DNA from 4 places in the Pseudomonas sp. MT92 genome. Region 3 is predicted to be linked to each of the others. Evidence: predicted binding sites of a transcription regulator. Region 3 holds the regulator's gene; each other region holds the start of a gene.
What was found. Region 3 encodes FliA, which starts transcription of late flagellar genes. Its sites were predicted from a motif close to CTAAAGTTTNNNNNNNNNNNGCCGNTAA; they were not measured.
Positions count from the first base shown of each region.

Region 1: the regulator FliA is predicted to act here: its motif matches at 2,812-2,839, upstream of AC1Q6D_RS19605 (methyl-accepting chemotaxis protein).
Region 2: the regulator FliA is predicted to act here: its motif matches at 3,219-3,246, upstream of AC1Q6D_RS13240 (flagellar protein MotY).
Region 4: the regulator FliA is predicted to act here: its motif matches at 2,928-2,955, upstream of AC1Q6D_RS00835 (methyl-accepting chemotaxis protein).

Region 1 covers NZ_JBXAFA010000010.1:157,572-163,134, forward strand. Annotated here, with positions in the region: gene ccoN (cytochrome-c oxidase, cbb3-type subunit I) at 1-325, opposite strand, end outside; gene AC1Q6D_RS19600 (alpha/beta family hydrolase) at 421-1,098, shown strand; gene AC1Q6D_RS19605 (methyl-accepting chemotaxis protein) at 1,213-2,778, opposite strand; gene AC1Q6D_RS19610 (CPBP family glutamic-type intramembrane protease) at 2,885-3,676, opposite strand; gene acnA (aconitate hydratase AcnA) at 3,869-5,563, opposite strand, start outside.
Region 2 covers NZ_JBXAFA010000006.1:133,971-139,533, reverse strand. Annotated here, with positions in the region: gene AC1Q6D_RS13260 (bacterioferritin-associated ferredoxin) at 140-358, opposite strand; gene AC1Q6D_RS13255 (peroxiredoxin) at 660-1,262, shown strand; gene rnt (ribonuclease T) at 1,432-2,109, opposite strand; gene pyrC (dihydroorotase) at 2,106-3,152, opposite strand; gene AC1Q6D_RS13240 (flagellar protein MotY) at 3,312-4,217, shown strand; gene AC1Q6D_RS13235 (argininosuccinate synthase) at 4,347-5,563, shown strand, end outside.
Region 3 covers NZ_JBXAFA010000008.1:209,427-214,989, forward strand. Annotated here, with positions in the region: gene flhA (flagellar biosynthesis protein FlhA) at 1-588, shown strand, start outside; gene flhF (flagellar biosynthesis GTPase FlhF) at 600-1,928, shown strand; gene fleN (flagellar synthesis regulator FleN) at 2,045-2,875, shown strand; gene fliA (RNA polymerase sigma factor FliA) at 2,872-3,612, shown strand; gene AC1Q6D_RS17010 (chemotaxis response regulator CheY) at 3,778-4,149, shown strand; gene AC1Q6D_RS17015 (protein phosphatase CheZ) at 4,169-4,957, shown strand; gene AC1Q6D_RS17020 (chemotaxis protein CheA) at 5,012-5,563, shown strand, end outside.
Region 4 covers NZ_JBXAFA010000001.1:174,285-179,847, forward strand. Annotated here, with positions in the region: gene AC1Q6D_RS00820 (putative bifunctional diguanylate cyclase/phosphodiesterase) at 1-265, shown strand, start outside; gene AC1Q6D_RS00825 (NorM family multidrug efflux MATE transporter) at 401-1,798, opposite strand; gene AC1Q6D_RS00830 (LysR substrate-binding domain-containing protein) at 1,957-2,877, shown strand; gene AC1Q6D_RS00835 (methyl-accepting chemotaxis protein) at 3,063-5,039, shown strand; gene AC1Q6D_RS00840 (YifB family Mg chelatase-like AAA ATPase) at 5,074-5,563, opposite strand, start outside.

The DNA.
Region 1 (5,563 bases), on a different contig from region 3:
CCAGCAGGATCACCAGTTGCCAGCCCCAGAAGCAGAACGCGGCGATTTTTGGCGCGAACAGCTGGGTCTGGCAGGTGCGCTGCACCGAGTAGAACGAACTGGCGAACAGGGCGCAGCCGCCGAAGGCGAAGATCACCGCGTTGGTGTGCAGCGGGCGTAAACGGCCGAAACTGGTCCACGGCAAGTTGAAGTTGAGTTCGGGCCAGACCAACTGGGCAGCGAGAAAAACCCCGAGCCCCATGCCGACGATGCCCCACACCACCGTCATAATGGCGAATTGGCGGACCACCTTGTAGTTGTAGGCGGTACTGATAGAAGTGTTCATGGTTCCCCATCCACGGTTCAGCTGAAGTGAGCGCGCTTGCGCAAGGCAGTGCACTCTTCGGCCGGAGTTATAGGCAGACTAAAAGCGAGGCAAGCATGGACAAGAAGCACATGGCCGGTATTGACGGGGATCAATGGGCGCAGTGCGTGCGGGATCATGGATGGCGGTGGGATGCCGGCGTGGCGCCCGCGCACGCGACCTTGATCCTGGCCCATGGTGCCGGAGCGCCGATGGACAGCGACTGGATGAACGACATGGCCACACGCCTCGCGGCGCAAGGCGTCAACGTGCTGCGCTTTGAATTTCCATACATGGCGCAGAGGCGTGTCGACGGCGGCAAGCGCCCACCCAACCCGGCACCGAAGCTGCTGGAGTGCTGGCGCGAGGTGTACGCCGTGGTGCGACGTCATGTCACTGGGCGCCTGGCCATCGGCGGCAAGTCCATGGGCGGGCGGATGGCCAGTTTGCTGGCGGATGAAATGGGCGCTGATGCGTTGGTGTGCCTGGGCTATCCGTTTTATGCGGTGGGCAAGCCGGAGAAACCGCGAGTGGAACATCTGGCGGGGTTGAAGGCGCGGACGCTGATCGTGCAAGGCGAGCGGGATGCGCTGGGCAATCGCGAGACGGTCGAGGGGTATGTGTTATCGCCGGGCATCGAGGTCATGTGGCTGGTTGCGGGGGATCACGACTTGAAGCCGTTGAAGGCTTCGGGGTTTAGTCATGAGCAGCACTTGGCGGCTGCAGCGCAGAAGGTGGCTTTATTCCTTCGGTGAGGGTTTGTTGAGGTTGTGATGGTCCCGTCGCGGGACGACCCGGCAGCATCCCGTCTACAGGCTCAAAAAAACCCGGAAGCTTTCGCGATCCGGGTTTTGTTTTTCTGGCAGCAATCAGCGGTTGAACCGCTCCACCAACGAATACTGGGTATTCGCGGTTTTGGTCAGCTCTTCACTCAGCAGCGCCGAGTTCTGAGCCTGTTCCGAGGTTTGGTCAGCGAGGATGGAAATGTTGCTGATGTTGCGGCTGATCTCCTCGGCGACCGAGCTTTGCTCTTCGGTCGCGGCAGCGATCTGGGTGGTCATGTCAGTGATGTTGGCCACCGCTTCGCTGATGCCGACCAAGGCCTGATCCGCTTCCAGTACCCGCGCCACGCCTTCTTCAGCCTGACGATGCCCGGCTTCCATGGTCTGCACCGCTGTGCTGGCCGTTTGCTGGAGCTTGGCGATCAGGGCGTGAATCTGCCCGGTGGATTCGCTGGTGCGTTGCGCCAATTGGCGTACTTCATCGGCCACCACTGCAAAACCGCGACCCATCTCACCGGCGCGGGCCGCTTCGATAGCAGCGTTGAGTGCCAGCAGGTTGGTCTGGTCGGCGATGCCTTTGATCACGTCGACCACGCCGCCGATTTCGTCGCTGTCCTTGGCCAGTTGGGTCACGGTCTGGCCGGTTTCCCCGACCACCACCGACAGGCGCTGAATGGCTTCGCGGGTTTCCCCGGCGATGTCACGGCCGCGACTGGTCAGGCGATTGGCTTCCTGGGTAGCGTCGGCGGTGCGTTGCACGTGGCTGGCGACTTCCTGGGTGGTGGCGGCCATCTCATTGACGGCGGTGGCCACCTGCTCGGTTTCGACGCGCTGGCGCTCCAGGCCCGAGGAACTGTTGTGGGCCAGGGTGTCCGATTGTTTCGCCTGATCGGTCAGGTGCTCGGCGGTGTCCTGCAGGCGGGTCAGGCAGGTTTTCAGGCGGGCTTCCTGGCTGAGGATCGACATCTCCAGACGTGCCTGGGCACCGCTGCTGTCGGTATACATCTGCGCGATCAGCGGGTCGGACGTGGTCTGCTCGGCCAGTCGCAACAAGCGCTTGATCCCGCGTTGTTGCCAGCCCAGGCCCATCAGGCCCAGGGGCACCGAGAGACCGGCGGCCAGGGCAAACCCCCAGTGGGAGTTCAGCGTGGCGCCAATCATGAAACTCAGTTGGCTGACCAGAATGAACGGCAACCAGTCCTGCAGAATCGGCAACCATTTATCGGAGGAAGGAATGGCCGACTTGCCCTGATTGATGCGCTGGTAAAGCGCTTCGGCACGGCGGATCTGCTCCGCGGTGGGCTTGACCCGCACCGACTCGTAACCGATCACCTGATTGCCTTCGAAGATCGGCGTCACATAGGCGTTGACCCAGTAGTGATCACCGCTCTTGCAGCGATTCTTGACGATACCCATCCATGGCAAGCCTTGTTTCAGTGTTGCCCACATGTGCGAGAACACCGCGGCCGGGACGTCGGGGTGACGCACCAGGTTGTGCGGGGCACGGATCAGTTCTTCCTGAGAAAACCCGCTGATGTCGACGAAGTCGTCGTTGCAGTAGGTGATCAGGCCTTTGGCATCAGTGGTGGAAATCAACCGTTGCTGAGCCGGAAAGGTCCGTTCGCGTTGTGTAATTGGTTGGTTGTTACGCATGGCTTTTTTTTATCCGCAAGGCTTTCAAGTGCTGTATCGGCACCCATGGCTATTTGTTGAGACGAATTTTCGATTATCGGTGGTGCGTCGCAAAATGACCCATGCGTCAGCCGGTGAGCATTGGATAGGTGAACAGTCCGAAGTGCAGCAGGTTCAAACCGAAGTGGGTGGCGATGGCGGCAGACAGTCCGCCAAAACGGTAGGCCAGACCATAACCGACGCCGGCCAGGCTCGCCAGCAGTACCCATTGCCAGCCCGCACCGGCATGCGCCAGGCCGAACAGCAGTGAGGTGAGCAGCAGGGCGAGGTTTTCGCCATAAGCCAGGTTTTTCAGGCAACGGTTCAGGCCACCCTGTATATAGCCGCGAAAGAGTGCTTCTTCGACCAGTGTTACCAGTAGCAAGTTGTTGAGCAGCCAGATCCAGGCCTGGTCCGGCCATTTCGGCGCCCAAGCGATGACGCCCAGCAACAGCGCGCCACCCAGTGCCAGCACCGCACTCAAGGTCAACGCCAGCGCGGTGGCATACAGGGACACTCGCAACGACCGCTGGCCGACAATCCATGGGCACACCAACAATAGCCAGAAACCGATCAGGGGTTTGTCCAGATTCAGGTACATGGAAAACGGCAAGGCGTCGTCGGTGAAGCGCTGGGGGGCGATAACGCGACCATTGTAGAAACCGGGCAGCCAGTGCAGCGCCAGTGCCAGGGCCAGAAAGATGAACAAGCCGTGGCCGAGGCAGCGGCCGAACTGAATTGTTTGCTGGCGAGCGGCGAAAGCGGCCATCAGCAACAACGCGACGGAGATTCCGGCGAACCAGCCGAGGTGACCATAGGCCAGGGCCATGCCGTAGCCGAGGGAGAGCAGGGCCAGAAATGTCCATGGCAGGGCGAGCATTGCAAGTCCTTGTGTCTGACGTTCTGTGGGGTGACCCTATCTCCGGTTCAGGAGCGAGCTTGCTCGCGATAGCAGAGGGTCATTCATCATCGTCCATGAATGGTACACCGTCATCGCGAGCAGGCCCGCACATGGATTTTTGTGATCCCAAAAAAAACACCGCCCGAAGGCGGTGTCTTTGTCAGTACGCCGTCATGAGGCAATCAACTGCCGCAGCACGTAATGTAAGATCCCTCCCGACTTGAAGTATTCCACTTCGTTCAGCGTATCGATTCGGCACAGCACCTCGATTTTCTCGCTCTTGCCGTCTTCACGGGTGATGACCAGGTTCAGGTTCATCCGTGGCGTCAGCTCAACGCCGGTCAGGCCTTGGATGTCCAGGGTTTCCTTGCCGGTCAGGTTCAGGCTCTTGCGGTTCTGGTCGAGTTTGAATTGCAGCGGCAACACGCCCATTCCCACCAGGTTGGAGCGGTGAATACGCTCAAAGCTTTCGGCGATGACCGCTTTGACCCCCAGCAGATTAGTGCCCTTGGCCGCCCAGTCCCGGCTCGACCCGGTGCCGTATTCTTGCCCGGCGATCACCACCAGCGGCGTGCCCGAGGCTTGATAGCGCATGGCTGCGTCGTAGATCGCCAGTTTCTCGCCAGTCGGTATATAGAGGGTGTTGCCACCTTCTTCGCCGCCAAGCATTTCGTTGCGAATGCGGATGTTGGCGAAGGTGCCGCGCATCATCACTTCATGGTTTCCGCGCCGCGAACCGTAGGAGTTGAAGTCCCGTGGCTCCACGCCTTTCTCGCGCAGATAGCGCCCCGCCGGGCTGTCGGCCTTGATGTTGCCGGCCGGTGAAATGTGGTCGGTGGTCACCGAATCGCCCAGCAGCGCGAGGATGCGGGCGCCGGCAATGTCCTTGACCACGGGGGGCGGCCCGCCGATGTCATCGAAGAACGGTGGATGCTGGATGTAGGTCGAATCCGCCTGCCAGACGTAAGTCGCGGCCTGCGGCACTTCGATGGCTTGCCACTGCTCGTCGCCGGCAAACACTTCGGCGTACTCCTTGTGGAACATCGCGGTGTTGACTTGCTCCACGGCTTCGGCGATTTCCTTGCTGCTCGGCCAGATATCGCGCAGGTACACCAGGTTGCCGTTCTGGTCCTCACCCAGCGGCTCGGTGCTGAGGTCGATGCGCACCGTGCCCGCCAACGCATAAGCGACCACCAGCGGCGGGGAGGCCAGCCAGTTGGTTTTCACCAGCGGATGCACCCGGCCCTCAAAGTTGCGGTTGCCCGATAGCACCGAGGCCACGGTAAGGTCGGCCTGCTGGATGGCTTTTTCGATCGGTTCCGACAGCGGCCCGGAGTTGCCGATGCAGGTGGTGCAGCCGTAGCCGACCAGGGCGAAACCCAGTTGATCCAGATACTGCGTGAGCCCGGCTGCCTTGTAGTAGTCGGTGACCACTTTCGAGCCAGGAGCCAGCGAGCTTTTCACCCAGGGTTTGCGTTGCAGGCCTTTTTCCACGGCTTTTTTCGCCACCAGACCGGCGGCCATCATTACGCTCGGATTGGAGGTGTTGGTGCAGGAGGTGATCGCGGCAATCACCACCGCGCCGTTTTTCAGCCGATGGGTCTGGCCCTCGTATTCATAGTCCGCTTCGCCGGCCATGTCCGCATTGCCCACGGCCACACCGCCACCGCCCTCGCTTTCGAGGCGGCCTTCTTCCTTGCTGGTGGGTTTGAGCTGGACACCGAGGAAATCGCTGAACGCTTGCGCGACGTTCGGCAGCGACACGCGGTCTTGCGGGCGCTTCGGCCCGGCGAGGCTGGCTTCGACGCTGCCCATATCCAGCGCGAGGCTGTCGGTGAATACGGGCTCTTTGCCCGGCAGGCGCCA
Region 2 (5,563 bases), on a different contig from region 3:
AGTGTCAAACCTAAGTTATTGAAACTTATATGAAAATTAATAGGAATAAGAATGTTTGTGTTCCGCGTCTGGAACATAAGCGATTGATTTGCGGGCATAAAAAAACCGGACAGGCGTCCGGTTTTTTGAAATACGGTATTTATGCTGCTGTAAATTCTGCTGGAAAAGGAATCGCTGCCTGGGCCGTTTGCAGTTTCGTCAGGGTCTCGCGTACCACTTCCTTGGCGAGGCAGGCACATTTGCCGCATTGACCGGCAACGCCGGTAGCCTGGCGGACTTCCTTGTAGCTGCAGCATCCTTCATAGATCGCATCGCGGATTTGGCCGTCGGTGACGCCAGTGCAGAGGCAAACATACATAAGTGAAGACCGTCGCTTGTTTATGCTCGAATGCGGTGGATCTTAATGTTAACGAGAATGATTGTCAAAGTGCTTTATGAACGCTTTTCCCGGTACTGACGAACGGTTGCTTCCAGGACAGGTGAAACGAAATTCGGCCTGGCGTTTTCAGGCGTCGAGGGAAAAACCGTTGAGGACAGGTCAAACACGCAGTGTATGATGGCCGGTCTTTCCGAAACGGGTTTGTGTCACAGGGCTGTCGCCTGAGGGTGGCAGGCTGGCACCAACCTTGTTTTTACGTTTCTACACCAGGAGATATCCAATGAGCGTACTCGTAGGCAAACAAGCCCCTGACTTCACCGTACCGGCCGTACTCGGCAATGGCGAAATCGTTGACAGCTTCACCCTGTCTTCGGCCATCAAAGGCAAATACGGCCTGGTGTTCTTCTACCCGCTGGACTTCACCTTCGTTTGCCCGTCCGAGCTGATCGCTCTGGACCACCGCCTGGCTGACTTCAAGGCGCGCAATGTGGAAGTGGTTGCTGTGTCGATCGACTCGCACTTCACCCACAACGCATGGCGCAACACCCCGGTGAACAACGGCGGTATTGGCCAGGTGGGTTACACCATGGCTGCCGACATCAAGCAGGAAATCATGAAGGCCTACGACGTTCAGTCCGCTGACGGCGTTGCTTTCCGTGGCGCGTTCCTGATCGACGACAAAGGCGTTGTTCGCTCGCAGATCGTCAACGACCTGCCACTGGGCCGTAACATGGAAGAGCTGATCCGTCTGGTCGACGCTCTGCAATTCCACGAAGAGCACGGCGAAGTTTGCCCTGCCAACTGGAAAAAAGGCGACAAAGGCATGAACGCTTCGCCAGAAGGCGTTGCGGCTTACCTGACTGAGCACGCTGCTGCTCTGTAAGGCACGTTCCAGGTACAAAAAAACCGGCCTTCGAGGCCGGTTTTTTTATGGGTGTTTTTTATGCTTTCTGTTGGAGCGAGCCTGCTAGCGATGAACGCTGGATACCGCAGAGAGCCAGATCCCCCGCGTTATCGTTGACCACTATTGCGAGCAGCCTCGCTCCTACAGGTCAATCGTCGAAATCTTCCCAGCCGCCCATCTGTTTCCAGCGGTTGACGATGCCGCAGAACAGCTCGGCCGTCTTCTCGGTGTCGTAGCGAGCCGAGTGAGCCTCGCGACCATCGAAGTCGATATCGGCTGCCTGACAGGCCTTGGCCAGCACGGTTTGGCCGTAAGCCAGACCGGCCAGGGTCGCGGTATCGAAACTGGAGAACGGGTGAAACGGATTGCGCTTCATGTCCAGGCGCGCGACCGCAGCGTTGAGGAAGCCCAAGTCGAAGCTGCTGTTATGTCCGACCAGGATCGCCCGTTTGCATCCATTGGCCTTGAGGGCCTTGCGTACGCCACGGAAGATGTCGTTCAGGGCTGTTTCTTCACTCACGGCCATGCGCAACGGGTGATCGAGCTTGATCCCGGTGAATTCCAGGGCGGCGGCTTCGATGTTCGCGCCTTCGAACGGCTCGACACGGAAGAAGTAGGTGTGATCCGGGTACACAAACCCCTTTTCATCCATGGCGATGGTGGTCGCGGCAATTTCCAGCAGGGCGTCGGTGGCCGAGTTGAAACCACCGGTTTCTACGTCGACGACAACGGGCAGGTAACCACGAAACCTGGCAGCCATTGGATGACGGGGACCGCCTCCGCCGCCATGACCTTCCTGTTCGTCGTCGAAATGCTCTTCACTCACGCGTGTTCCTCCAGCAGGCGCCAGCGCAGTTTTTCACCGGCGCGCAGCGGGATAACGGTCAGCTCGCCAAACGGCAGGCTGGTGGGGGCGGTCCATTCTTCGCGGACCAGGGTGATGCGATCGGTGTTCGCCGGCAGGCCATAGAAACGCGGGCCGTTGAGGCTGGCGAAGGCTTCCAGCTTGTCCAGCGCATTGCGCTGTTCGAAGGCTTCGGCATACAACTCGATCGCGGCATAGGCGGTGTAGCAGCCAGCGCAGCCACAAGCGGCTTCTTTGGCATGCTGGGCGTGGGGCGCCGAGTCTGTGCCGAGGAAGAACTTCTCGCTGCCGCTGGTGGCGGCGTCGAGCAGGGCTTCCTGGTGCGTATTGCGCTTGAGGATCGGCAGGCAGTAGAAGTGCGGACGAATCCCGCCCACCAGCATGTGGTTGCGGTTGTATAGCAGGTGATGCGCTGTGATGGTCGCGCCCACGTTGGCCGAAGCCGAGTTGACGAACTGCACGGCGTCTGTGGTCGTGATGTGTTCGAACACCACTTTCAGGGTCGGGAAACGCTCGACCACACGGCGCATGTGCTCATCGATGAAGATCTTTTCGCGGTCGAATACATCGACATCGCCACGGGTGACTTCGCCGTGGATCAACAAGGGCATTCCGACTTCGGCCATGGCCTCCAGTGCGGGAAAGATCTTGTCGATGCTGGTGACGCCAGAGTCCGAGTTGGTGGTCGCGCCGGCCGGGTACAGCTTGGCGGCGTGGACGAAACCGCAGGCCTTGGCCTCGCGAATTTCTTCAGGCTGGGTGCGGTCGGTCAGGTACAGGACCATCAGCGGTTCGAAATGGCTGCCGGCCGGGCGAGCAGCGAGAATCCGCTGGCGATAGCCGTCGGCCTCAGCCGCATTACGGACCGGCGGAACCAGGTTGGGCATGATGATGGCGCGACCAAAGGTGCGCGCAACATCCGCAACGGTATTGGTCAACACGGCACCATCGCGAAGATGAATGTGCCAGTCGTCGGGACGCAGCAGGGTCAGGCGGTCGGACATGAGGGGATTCCAGGCGGGTCAAACTGAGGGGAATGCTACCGGAAAAGACTCTTGCAGGCACTCGCTATCAAGTTTTACGGGAAGCTTCCGATATCCAACAGGTATGCCGTAAACATATGTGTGTCGGTCTTTTTGTTGTAGAAGCCAGTGGAGCCTCCCGTGCGCCAGCGTTATTTAGCCTTGCTCAGTGTGTTTGCCAGCCTTCCTGCGATGGCGCTCACTTTCCAGACCCGACTGGAGAGCATCGAGTGGACGGTCGAAGGTGACAAGTTCGAATGCAGACTGACCCAGCCGATCACTGATTTTGGCTCGGGACAATTCGTGCGCCGTGCTGGCGAGCAGGCGACGTTTCGTCTGAATGCCTACAACGCCATGATGGGTGGCGGGTCGGCCACCTTGCTGGCGGCGGCTGCGCCGTGGCAACCGGGGCGGGGCGATATCAACCTGGGTTCGGTGAGAATCGGCAGCGGCAATGTGCTGTTCAACAGTTCGCAGGTGCAGGCGGGGCGATTGATCAGTGGCCTGATGGACGGACGCAGCCCTGTGATCCGGCATTCTTCGGGGGATGGGCGTGTGTCGGAAGTGCGGTTGCTGCCGGTCAAGTTCAGCAAGGCGTTTGCCGACTATCAGGGTTGCGTGGCGAAGTTGTTGCCGCAGAACTTCGAGCAGGTGAAACAATCCGAAGTTGGTTTCCCTGGTGGCGGTATCGACCTGGATGCGGCGGCGAAAGCCAAGCTGCAGGTGATGCTGGAGTACATGAAGGCCGATCCGACGGTCAATCACATCGAACTCGACGGTCATTCCGACAACAGCGGCAACCGCCTGACCAACCGCGACCTGTCACGGCGCCGGGCCCTGGCGGTCATGGAGTTCTTCAAGGCCAATGGCATTCAGGAATCGCAGGTCACCATGCGCTTCCACGGTGAGCGTTACCCACTGGCACCCAACACAAACAATGCCAATCGGGCCAAGAACCGTCGGGTCGCCGTTCGCCTGGAACGCGGAGCTCCGCCAGAGCAGGTGGCCCCGCAGGCCACGAAGCCAGCCACATCGGCGACCTCCTGACTCGCCGGTCATCGTCGCGCTCTCGACATAATCTGTCGCTTCGTCGTCATAAGCTGTCGCGCCTCTGTAAATTATCCTGCATGAGCGGTAGACTTCCCGGCTTTCCGTAGAACCCCGTGGAGTGATGGCATGGCGGACGTAAACAAGGTCGTTCTGGCGTATTCCGGCGGCCTGGACACTTCGGTGATCCTCAAGTGGCTGCAGGATACTTATAACTGTGAAGTGGTGACCTTCACCGCTGACCTGGGTCAGGGCGAAGAGGTCGAACCGGCACGCGCCAAGGCTCAGGCCATGGGCGTGAAAGAGATCTACATCGACGACTTGCGCGAAGAGTTCGTGCGCGATTTCGTTTTCCCGATGTTCCGCGCCAACACCGTTTACGAAGGCGAGTACCTGCTGGGTACTTCCATCGCTCGTCCGTTGATCGCCAAACGCCTGATCGAAATCGCCAACGAAACCGGCGCAGACGCCATTTCCCACGGCGCTACCGGCAAGGGCAACGACCAGGTTCGTTTCGAACTGGGCGCCTATGCCTTGAAACCAGGCGTGAAAGTGATTGCCCCTTGGCGCGAGTGGGACCTGCTGTCCCGCGAGAAGCTGATGGACTACGCCGAGAAGCACGCAATCCCGATCGAGCGTCACGGCAAGAAGAAATCCCCGTACTCGATGGATGCCAACCTGTTGCACATCTCCTATGAAGGCGGCGTGCTGGAAGACACCTGGACCGAGCACGAAGAAGACATGTGGCGTTGGACCGTCTCCCCGGAGAAGGCGCCTGACAAGCCGCAGTATCTGGAATTGACCTACCGCAACGGCGACATCGTCGCACTGGACGGCGTCGAAATGACCCCGGCTACCGTGCTGGCGACGTTGAACCGTATCGGTGGTGAACACGGCATCGGCCGTCTGGACATCGTCGAGAACCGTTACGTGGGCATGAAGTCCCGTGGCTGCTACGAGACACCTGGCGGCACCATCATGCTGCGCGCCCACCGTGCGATCGAATCGATCACCCTGGACCGCGAAGTGGCTCACCTCAAGGACGAGTTGATGCCGAAGTACGCCAGCCTGATCTACACCGGCTACTGGTGGAGCCCGGAGCGTCTGATGCTGCAGCAGATGATCGACGCGTCCCAGGCTCACGTGAATGGCGTTGTGCGCCTGAAGCTGTACAAGGGCAATGTGATCGTGACCGGTCGCAAGTCCGACGAGTCGTTGTTCGACGCCAACATCGCGACCTTCGAGGAAGATGGCGGCGCCTACAATCAGGCCGACGCGGCGGGTTTCATCAAGCTCAACGCATTGCGCATGCGCATTGCTGCGAACAAGGGCCGGAAGCTTTTCTA
Region 3 (5,563 bases):
CACGAAGAAGTGCAGCAACTCATGCAGTTGCTGGCCAAAAGCTCGCCAAAACTGGCAGAAGAGCTGGTGCCGGGCGTGGTTTCGCTGTCGCAGTTGCTCAAGGTGCTGCAGGCGCTGTTGGCCGAGCAGGTGCCGGTGCGGGACATCCGCAGCATCGCCGAAGCCATCGCGAACAATGCCGCCAAGAGTCAAGATACTGCCGCCTTGGTGGCCGCCGTGCGCGTCGGCGTATCCCGCGCCATCGTCCAAAGCATTGTAGGCACTGAGTCGGAGCTACCGGTTATCACTCTGGAGCCAAGGTTGGAACAAATATTGCTCAATAGTCTGCAGAAGGCAGGGCAAGGCTCGGAAGAGGGCGTTCTGCTGGAGCCAAGCATGGCTGAGAAGCTGCAGCGCTCGTTGATCGATGCGGCGCAGCGTCAAGAGATGCAAGGTCAACCGGTGATTCTGCTGGTCGCTGGTCCGGTTCGCGCGATGCTTTCGCGATTTGGCCGGCTGGCAGTCCCGGGTTTGCACGTGTTGGCTTACCAGGAAATCCCTGACAACAAGCAAGTGACCATCGTTGCGACAGTAGGGCCCAACGGCTGAGGTAGTGGTTTATGCAAGTTAAGCGTTTTTTCGCCGCCGATATGCGTCAGGCCATGAAGCTGGTTCGTGATGAGCTGGGCGCCGACGCCGCCATCATTGGCAACCGCCGTATCGCCGGTGGTGTCGAACTCACGGCTGCCCTGGATTACAAGCTGTCGGCGCTGGCCCCGCGTGTGCCGAACATGGAGCTTGAGGACGAGCTGCGCAAGACGCAATCGCGGATCGTCACCGCCCAGGCTGAATTGAGCCTGCGAGGCGATGGCGAGAGCGACATTGGCACCAATCGTCAATTGTTCGCCGGCTTGCCGTTGACCGCTGCCGAGCCGTTGATCGAACCGACGTATGCCGAACCCCGTCGTCCTGCACCCGCTGCAGCGCCAGCGTCGAGCGGTGTGGACCCGCGGGCATTGGACTCCATGCGTTTCGAACTCAACAGCTTGCGTGAGCTGATGGAAGTACAGCTCGGCTCCCTGGCCTGGAACCAGCTGCAAGGCAGTCGTCCGGATCAGGCGAACCTGTGGCGCCGTTTGCAGCGCATCGGCCTGTCCGGCCCGTTGTCACGGGATCTGCTGGCGCTGATCACCGATATCGACGAACCCCGTCAGGCCTGGCGCATGCTGCTGGCGCACCTGGCGCGGATGATCGCTACGCCGGAAATGGAGCCGCTGGAAGAGGGCGGCGTGATTGCCATGGTCGGCCCCGCCGGCATGGGCAAGACCACCACCCTGGCCAAGCTGGCCGCCCGTTACGTGCTCAAGTACGGCCCGCAGAACATCGCGCTGGTGAGCATGGACAGCTTCCGCATCGGTGCCCAGGAGCAGCTCAAGACCCTTGGTCGGATTCTCAATGTGTCGGTGACCCATGTCGATCCGGGGCAATCGCTGGTGCAGGCGCTGGATCCATTGCTGCGCAAGCGCGTGGTGCTGATCGATACCGCCGGCCTGCAGGCCAGTGATCCGGCCCTGCGCATGCAGCTCGAAAGCCTGGCCGGTCGGGGCATCAAATCGAAAAATTATCTGGTTCTGGCAACCACCAGCCAGAAACAGGTTCTAACCGCCGCTTATCACAGTTACAAGCGCTGCGGGCTCGCCGGCTGCATCCTGACTAAACTGGATGAAACGGCCAGTCTGGGCGAGGTGTTGAGCCTGGCCATCAGTCATGAACTGCCGGTGGCCTACCTGACCGATGGCCCGCGGATTCCGGATGATTTGCATCTGCCGCGTCGTCATCAGTTGGTCAGTCGCGCCGTTAGCGTGCAAATGCAGGAAGAACCCAGCGAAGAAGCCATGGCTGACATGTTCGCTGACATCTACCACAGTCCGACCAAGCAGGTTGGCTGAGGTAAAAATGAATAGTTTTTGTACCTACATCGATGGTCTGCCATGCATTGTTCCGGTTGAGAACGCGCAGCCAGTAATGTGGCCTCCGTCTATGCAAGACAAGGTAAAGAAATAACATGGGCAGCATGCATCCCGTACAGGTGATCGCGGTGACCGGCGGCAAAGGTGGCGTCGGGAAGACTAACGTGTCAGTGAACTTGTCCCTGGCTTTAGCTGAGCTTGGCCGTCGCGTCATGCTGCTGGACGCCGACCTGGGGCTGGCGAACGTCGACGTTCTCCTGGGCCTGACACCCAAACGTACCCTGGCCGACGTAATCGAAGGCCGCTGCGAGCTGCGTGACGTCCTGTTGCAGGGGCCGGGCGGCATCCGCATCGTGCCGGCCGCGTCCGGCACCCAGAGCATGGTTCATCTGAGTCCGGCGCAACACGCCGGCCTGATCCAGGCCTTCAGCGACATCGGCGACAACCTCGACGTACTGGTGATCGACACCGCTGCGGGCATTGGTGACTCGGTAGTCAGTTTTGTCCGCGCGGCGCAGGAAGTCTTGCTGGTGGTCTGCGATGAGCCGACTTCGATCACCGACGCCTACGCCTTGATCAAATTGCTCAACCGCGATTACGGCATGAACCGTTTCCGGGTCCTGGCCAACATGGCGCAGAGCCCGCAGGAAGGCCGCAATCTGTTCGCCAAACTGACCAAGGTCACGGATCGCTTTCTTGACGTCGCCCTGCAATATGTCGGTGCCGTGCCTTACGACGAAAGCGTACGCAAGGCGGTACAGAAGCAACGTGCCGTCTACGAAGCGTTCCCGCGCTCCAAGTGCTCGCTGGCGTTCAAGGCTATCGCCCAGAAAGTCGACACCTGGCCGCTGCCTGCCAACCCGCGTGGACACCTGGAGTTTTTCGTTGAGCGCCTTGTGCAACAAACGGCAGGACCCGTGCTATGACCGCCAGCGGTTACAACCTTTACAAGAAGTCGGCACGTGACGCGCAGTACGAGTTGATCGAGCGTTACGCGCCACTGGTTAAACGCATTGCCTACCATTTGCTGGCGCGTCTGCCGGCCAGTGTCCAGGTCGAAGACCTGATCCAGGCCGGGATGATCGGCCTGCTGGAAGTGTCGGCCAAATACGACGCCAGCAAAGGCGCGAGTTTCGAAACGTACGCGGGCATACGAATCCGCGGCGCCATGCTCGATGAAGTGCGCAAGGGGGACTGGGCGCCTCGTTCGGTTCACCGCAACACGCGCATGGTCAGCGACGCAATTCGCTCGATTGAAGCTAAAACCGGCCGTGACGCTAAAGATCACGAAGTTGCGGCCGAACTCCAATTGAGTCTCGATGATTATTACGGGATTTTGAACGACACCCTGGGCAGCCGGTTGTTCAGCTTCGACGATCTGTTGCAGGACGGCGAACACGAAGGGCTGCACGAGGATGGCGCGAGTGCTCATCTCGAGCCGTCACGCGATCTGGAAGATGAACGCTTCCAGGCGGCGCTGGCGGATGCGATTGCCAATTTGCCGGAGCGCGAGCGACTGGTGTTGGCGCTGTACTACGACGAAGAGTTGAATCTCAAGGAAATCGGTGAGGTCCTGGGGGTTAGCGAATCTCGGGTCAGCCAGTTACACAGCCAGTGCGCGGCCCGCTTGCGGGGGCGTTTGGGAGAGTGGCGAGCGCGCTGAAGGCAGTGTGGGGGCACTGCGACGTGACTGGTGGGGTATTAACCGCGCCGGTCTCGATCCGTTGTACTCCAGACTGTCATTGAGTGCTTTGCCAGATTGATTGAAATGGCGCGTCCAGGTGCTGGGCGCGTTTTAGTCTGCTTGGAGGTCGAATTGGACAAGAACATGAAAATCCTCATCGTTGATGACTTCTCAACGATGCGGCGGATCATAAAAAACCTGTTGCGTGACCTTGGGTTCACCAACACGGTCGAGGCCGACGATGGCACTACTGCCATTCCGGTTCTCAACAGCGGGAGCATCGACTTTCTGGTGACGGACTGGAACATGCCTGGCATGACCGGTATTGATCTGCTGCGCCACGTGCGTGCCGATGAAAAACTCAAGCATCTGCCCGTGTTGATGGTGACCGCTGAAGCCAAGCGCGAGCAGATCATCGAAGCGGCCCAGGCGGGCGTTAACGGCTATGTGGTCAAACCCTTCACGGCCCAGGCGTTGAAAGAAAAAATCGAGAAGATTTTCGAACGCATTGGTTGAACTGCGCCACGGGGGAGCTATGGGACATAACGAATCATCGCAGGGCGATTTCGAATCGACCCTGAAAAAACACGCCGTCGAACTGGTCGCGAGCCTTGAAAAAGGCAGGTTCGGCGATGCTGTGCAATTGATCCATGAGCTCAACCAGACCCGTGACCGCGGCCTGTACCAGGAAGTGGGCAAGCTCACCCGCGAGCTGCATAGTGCGATCGTCAATTTCCAGATTGACCCGCACATGCCGCAAGCCGAGGAGGTGTCACAGATCACCGACGCCACCGAGCGTCTGGGGTATGTGGTCAAGCTGACCGAGGCCGCAGCCAACCGCACCATGGACCTGGTGGAAAGCGCCACGCCGCTGGTCAACAGCCTGGCTGATGAAGCCCAGGCCTTGAGCACGGACTGGGGGCGGTTCATGCGTCGCGAAGTCGGGGCTGAAGAGTTCCGCGAGCTGGCCCGGCGGGTCGACGGGTTCCTGTCGCGCAGCAGCGCAGACAACCGCGCGGTGTCGAGCAACCTGAACGACATCCTGCTTGCCCAGGATTACCAGGACCTCACTGGTCAGGTGATCAAGCGTGTGACCCTTCTGGTCACCGAAGTCGAAAGCAACCTGCTCAAGCTCGTGCTCATGGCCAGTCAGGTGGACCGCTTCGCCGGCATCGAACATGACCGTGAAGCGATGCTTGCAGAAAAAGATCCACAAAAACATCTCTCTCAGGGTGAAGGTCCGCAGATTCATGCCGATAAAAGAGAAGACGTTGTGTCCGGTCAGGACGATGTGGACGATTTGTTATCCAGCCTGGGATTTTAGCGTTTTAGAATTTTAGGTTTTTTGGGTTTTTAGACCTGTAGGAGCACCCCCTTAATGAGCTTCGGCGCCGATGAAGAGATCCTTCAGGATTTCCTGGTTGAGGCCGGCGAGATTCTAGAGCAACTGTCCGAGCAACTGGTCGAGCTGGAAAGCCGGCCGGATGATGCGGACTTGCTCAATGCAATTTTTCGCGGTTTTCACACTGTAAAAGGGGGCGCCGGCTTCCTTCAGCTCAATGAGCTGGTGGAGTGCTGTCACATCGCCGAGAACGTGTTCGACATCCTGCGCAAGGGCGAGCGTCGCGTTGACTCGGAATTGATGGACGTGGTTCTCGAAGCACTGGACGCGGTGAACGGCATGTTCGGCGAAGTCCGCGAGCGCAGTCCGATCACGGCGGCCACACCCGAATTGCTGGCGGCGCTGGCCCGTCTGGCCGAGCCGCAATCGGCTGACGAGGCGGCTCCCGCGCCTGTCGCCGAAGTGATGGAAGAGCCCGTTGCCGAAAGCGACTCGGGCGACATCACCGACAACGAATTCGAACAACTGCTGGACTCGCTGAATGCCGTCAAGGCCCAGGCTGAAGCGCCAGCTGCTGCTCCAGTACCG
Region 4 (5,563 bases), on a different contig from region 3:
GATCGACAAGAGTTTTGTCGGCGGCATGGAGCAACGGGAAGAGAATCGCAAACTGGTCCACGCGATGATCAACCTGGCGCACAACCTCAACCTCGAAGTCGTCGCCGAAGGGGTGGAGACGTCGGAGCAACTGGACTTGTTGCGCGGGTTTGAGTGCGATCAGGTACAGGGTTATCTGATCAGCAAGCCGTTGGCCTTGGCGGATCTGGTGGAGTACCTGACGTTTGACTCCAGTCAGAAGGCGCCGCTGGAAATCGTCAGCTGACCGCGAATAATTGGCTGCCACGGAGCCCTGTAGGAGCGAGCTTGCTCGCGATGATCGACAACGATAACGCTGGTTCGCAGGTGCACCGCGGCGTTCTCAGGTTTATCGCGAGCAAGCTCGCTCCTACAAGGGATCTCAGTCGGTCTGAGCAACCCCGAAGCGCTGCTCTGATGTTGTGTCCCGCCGAATCATGCGCTTCATCTTCCACTCGAACGCCAGTGTCAGGCTCACCGCCGAGCACGCCAGGCCCAGCGCCAGGCCCCACCAGACGCCCGTCGGCCCCCATTGCAAGTCGAACGCCATCCACCAGGCCGCTGGCGCGCCGATCAGCCAATAGCAAGCCAGACCAACCAGGAACGTGGTCTTGGCGTCCTTGAGGCCACGAATGCAGCCCATGGCGATGGTTTGCGTCCCGTCGAACAGCTCGAACCACGCCGCCACCGCCAACAGGCTCACCGCCAGGTGGATGACGTCGCGAAACGCCGGGTCGTTGTGGTCAAGAAACAGCCCCACCAACTGGTTCGGCAACAGCCAGAACACCATCGCAAAACACAGCATCGCCGCAGCACCGAAAGCGAGGCCGACCCGGCCAGCCAGTCGTGCATCGGGCAGTTGCCCGGCGCCGTAGTGCTGGCCGATGCGCATGGTGATCGCGTAGGAAATCCCCGCTGGCACCATGAACGCCACCGAAACGATCTGCAGGGCGATCTGGTGTGCTCCCAATGGCGTGCTGCCCATGGTGCCCATGCACAGCGCCGCGAAGGCAAACAACCCGACCTCCACTGCGTAGGTGCCGCCAATCGGCAGGCCCAGACGCCACAGCTCTTTCAGGTACGGCCGGTTGAGCCGCAGCAGGCCATGACGTAGCGGATAGGCGTCGTAAGCCGGATGCCGACGAATGTGCAGCGCCAATGCCAGGGCCATGATGTTGGCGACAATCGCCGTGACCAGGCCAATCCCCATCAGCCCCAGTTTCGGCAGGCCGAACAGGCCGGTAATCAGGGCGTAGTTGAGCAGGAAGTTCGCCACCGTACCGCCCAGGCTGATCACCATCACTGGCGTGGCCCGGCCGATGGCGCTGGTGAAACCACGCAGGGCCATGAAGCTCAGGTAGCCGGGCAGGGCGAACGGCAGAAAGATCAGAAACTGACCCGCCGACTGGACGTTGATCTCAGCCTGGCCGAACAGCAGCAGCACCGGTTTCAGATTCCACAGCAGCAAACCGGCGACCAGTGCCATCAGCCACGCCAGCCACAATCCGGCCTGGGTCAACCGTGTCGCGCCGAGGATATCGCCGGCACCCTGACGGATCGCCACCAGGGTGCCGACCGCAGCAATGACGCCGATGCAAAAAATCGACACGAACGAATAGGTCGCCGCGCCGAGTCCACCACCGGCCAATGCCTCGGGACTCAGGCGCGCCATCATCAAGGTGTCGGTGAGGACCATCAACATGTGCGCCAACTGCGAGGCAATCAACGGCCCCGCCAGCCGCAGGATGGCCCAGAGTTCAATACGCGCTGGATGCTGCATGGTCATCACGCTCGTTTATCAAAGAGGACAGGAAAGCGTCGATTCTCGGCGCTCTGCGCGGAATGCACAAAGGGATAAAAAGGATGGGTGGCATGATTAAAACTCATGCTGGAGAGTTTCTGCTAGGGTGGCCTTATCCCGCTGTAGGAGCTTTCCCAATGTCACGTCGCCTTCCTCCCTTGTATGCCTTGCGCGCATTCGAAGCTGCGGCGCGGCACAGTTCGTTTACGCGAGCGGCTGAAGAACTGTCGATCACCCAGAGTGCGGTCAGCCGGCACATTCGTACGCTCGAAGAGCACTTTGCCTGCCGTCTGTTTCATCGCAGTGGTCGCCATCTGCAACTGACCGAATCGGCTCGCTTGCTGTTGCCGGGCATCCGCGAGGGGTTCACCGCACTGGAGCGCGCCTGTAACACCCTGCGCGCCGAAGACGACATCCTGCGCATGAAAGCGCCGTCGACCCTGACCATGCGCTGGTTGCTGGCGCGCCTGAGTCGTTTCCGCCATCTGCAACCGGGCAACGAGGTGCAATTGACCAGCGCCTGGATGGATGTCGATTCGGTGGATTTCAACGACGAGCCGTTCGACTGTGCCGTGTTGCTGAGCAACGGGCACTTCCCGCCGGATTGGGAGGCGAGTTATCTGTTTCCCGAGGAACTGATCCCGGTGGGCGCGCCCAACCTGCCGAGCGATCAGCCCTGGGACGCGGCGCGGCTGGCGAACACCGAGTTGCTGCACCCGACACCGGACCGGCGCGACTGGCGTAACTGGCTGGAGCGCATGGGCCTGGCCGATCAAGTGTCACTCAAGGGGGGGCAGGTGTTCGATACGCTGGAACTGGGCATGATCGCGGCCGCCCGCGGCTACGGCGTGTCCATGGGGGATCTGCTGATGGTGGCGGAGGATGTGGCGCAGGGACGCTTGAGCCTGCCATGGCCGACGGCGGTCGCCAGCGGCGAGCGTTATTACCTGGTCTGGCCGAAAACCCGTCCCGGTGGCGAGCGTATGCGTCGGCTCAGCGATTTCCTGCAAAGTGAAGTCCGGGCGATGGAATTGCCGGATGTCGAGCACTTGAGCTGAAACGATAGAGCCGCCGCAATGGCGGCCTTAAGCAATATCCCGGTTTTTTACTCAAGTATTCCCTCCCTCCGCCGAAAATCTGCAAGTGGGACCTTCGTGCAGGTTCGACGCTTTCCCCATTATCAGAAATTTTGCTGAGTGTGCGTTGCGATCAGGATGATCCGGGCGCTCGGCCAGGAGCCGTCATGTCTCAACCTCGTGCCCGGATCGCCTCGCAGTTGGGTCTTGCGCTCGCTGTGATTCTGGTGACTGTCATCAGCGCAAGTACCTTGTTCGCCCTGCGTTCGCTGAACACCGCCAACCTGGCCACCCGCGAAGAGCATCTGGCGAGCGAAGCCCGGTTATTGGCCGATCAGCTGAGCACCTTCCACGGTACGTTGCGTGAAAGCACCCAGCGCCTGGCGGGCCTGTTCGAAAAGCGTTTCAGTGCTGGCCTGAGCGTGCACCCTGATGAGCCGGTAACGGTTGCGGGCACGCAGACTCCGGGGCTGCATCTGGGCAGCGAAGTGCTCAACAACAACTTCAAGGAAGTGGATGAGTTCAAGCAGATGACCGCTGGCGTGGCGACAGTGTTCGTGCGCAGCGGCGAAGACTTTATCCGGGTCAGTACCTCCCTGAGCAAACAGGACGGCAGCCGGGCCATCGGCACCCTGCTTGATCATGCTCACCCGGCCTACGCACGCCTGATCGCGGGGCAGGGCTATGTCGGGCGTGCCTTGCTGTTCGATCGCTCCTACATGACGCAATACACCCCGGTACGGGACAGCAGCGGCAAGGTGATTGCCGTCCTGTTCGTGGGCTTCGATTACACCGACGCGCAGAACGCGCAGTTCGAAAACCTCAAGCGTTTCCGCATCGGCCAGACCGGTTCACTGGCACTGTTGGACGAGCAGAACAAATGGCTGGTACCGATTGCCGGTGTGCAAGCGCTGGATCAGGCCGTGCCGGCCGTCGTGGCGCTGGTCAAGACGCCGGGCAAAGGCCGGTTCTGGAGCGACAAGTCCGAAGATTTCTACAGCATTGCCGTGCCGTTTGAAGGCGGCCCGTGGTCGGTGGTGGCGAGCATGCCGAAAACCGAAATCGGCGCTGTGACCTGGAGTGTCGGTATCCAGTTGGCTATCGGCAGTCTGTTGGCGATGTTGCTGGCGGTCGGCGCGGCCGTCTGGCTGTTGCGCAGCAAACTGGCGCCGCTGGGGGATCTGGTGCGTCAGGCCGAAGCCTTGGGCGCCGGTGATTTGAGCGTGCGTCTAAGCGTGTCGAGCAACGATGAAATCGGCCAGTTGGCTCGTGCGTTTAACCAGATGAGTCAAGCGTTGTCGACCATGGTCGAGCACATTCGCAACGCCTCGATGGAGGTCAACAGCCGCGCCCAGGCCTTGTCCGGTTTATCCGGCGGCGCCTATGAAGGGATGGAGCAGCAATCGGGCGAGATCACCAGCATGGCCGGGGCCGTGGAAGAGTTCAGCGCCACCTCCCTGAACATCGCCGACAACATGGGCAACACCCAGCGCCTGGCCCAGGAAAACGCTCAGCAAACCCGGATCGGTCGCACGTCGATGGACGAAGCTTCCTCGTCCCTGGAGCAAATCGCCGGTGCACTGAACAGCACCGCGACGGTGATCAACACTTTGGGCCAGCGCTCCCAGGAAATCGGCGGCATCGTTGGCGTCATCACCTCGATCGCCGAACAAACCAACTTGTTGGCGCTTAATGCTGCGATCGAAGCGGCGCGTGCCGGTGAGCAGGGGCGTGGCTTTGCCGTGGTGGCCGATGAGGTGCGCAACCTGGCTTCGCGCACCCGTCAGGCCACGGACGAGATTTCCGTGATGATCCAGAGCATCCAGCAGGAAACCGGCAACGCCATCAGCACCATGGAGCAGGGTAATGTGCTGATGCAGGAAGGCTTGTCGCGCAATGCCAATGTCGCCTCCGCGCTGGCGCGTATCGACGAGCAAAGCCGTTCGGCTGGCCAGCAATTCGCCGCGATCACCACGGCGACCCAGGAGCAGAGCAGCACCGCGACCTTGCTCAGCAGTAACTTGCAAAGCATTGCCCTGGCGAATAGCGAGCAGCGGGAAGTGGTGTCGAACCTGGCGGTCACTGCCAAAGAGCTGGAGAAGCTGGCGGCAGACTTGCGTGCCGAGGTTGACCGGTTTCGTTGAGGTGCTTTTGAAATAGTCGATGCGGCGTCGGCACTTATTGCATCGCCGGCCGATACTGCAATGCTTCCGCCAGATGCTCACGCCTGATCCCGTCGACCTGCTCCAGATCCGCCAAGGTTCGCGCCACCTTCAGCAGCCGATGCGCCGAGCGCAGCGACAGGGTCAGCCTTTCACAGGCCGTTTCCAGCCAGGTCTCATCGACTGTGGATAACGTGCAGTGCCGGCGCAGCCCCGGCAAATCGAGAAAGGCGTTGGCGCACCCTTGGCGCTTTTGCTGTCGTTCACGGGCTTCAGCGACCCGCTCCGCCGCGCTGGCGCTGTCCTCTCCGGGTTTCACCGTCGGATTCAGCGCCGTGGCCTCCCGCGCAACCGTCAGGTGCAAATCGATCCGATCCAGCAACGGCCCGGACAGTTTGTTGCGATAGCGCTGGACCATGTCCGGGGTGCAGGAGCAGCGGCCAGTGGGTTCGCCAAGATATCCACAGGGGCACGGATTCATTGCCGCCACCAGCTGAAAACGTGCC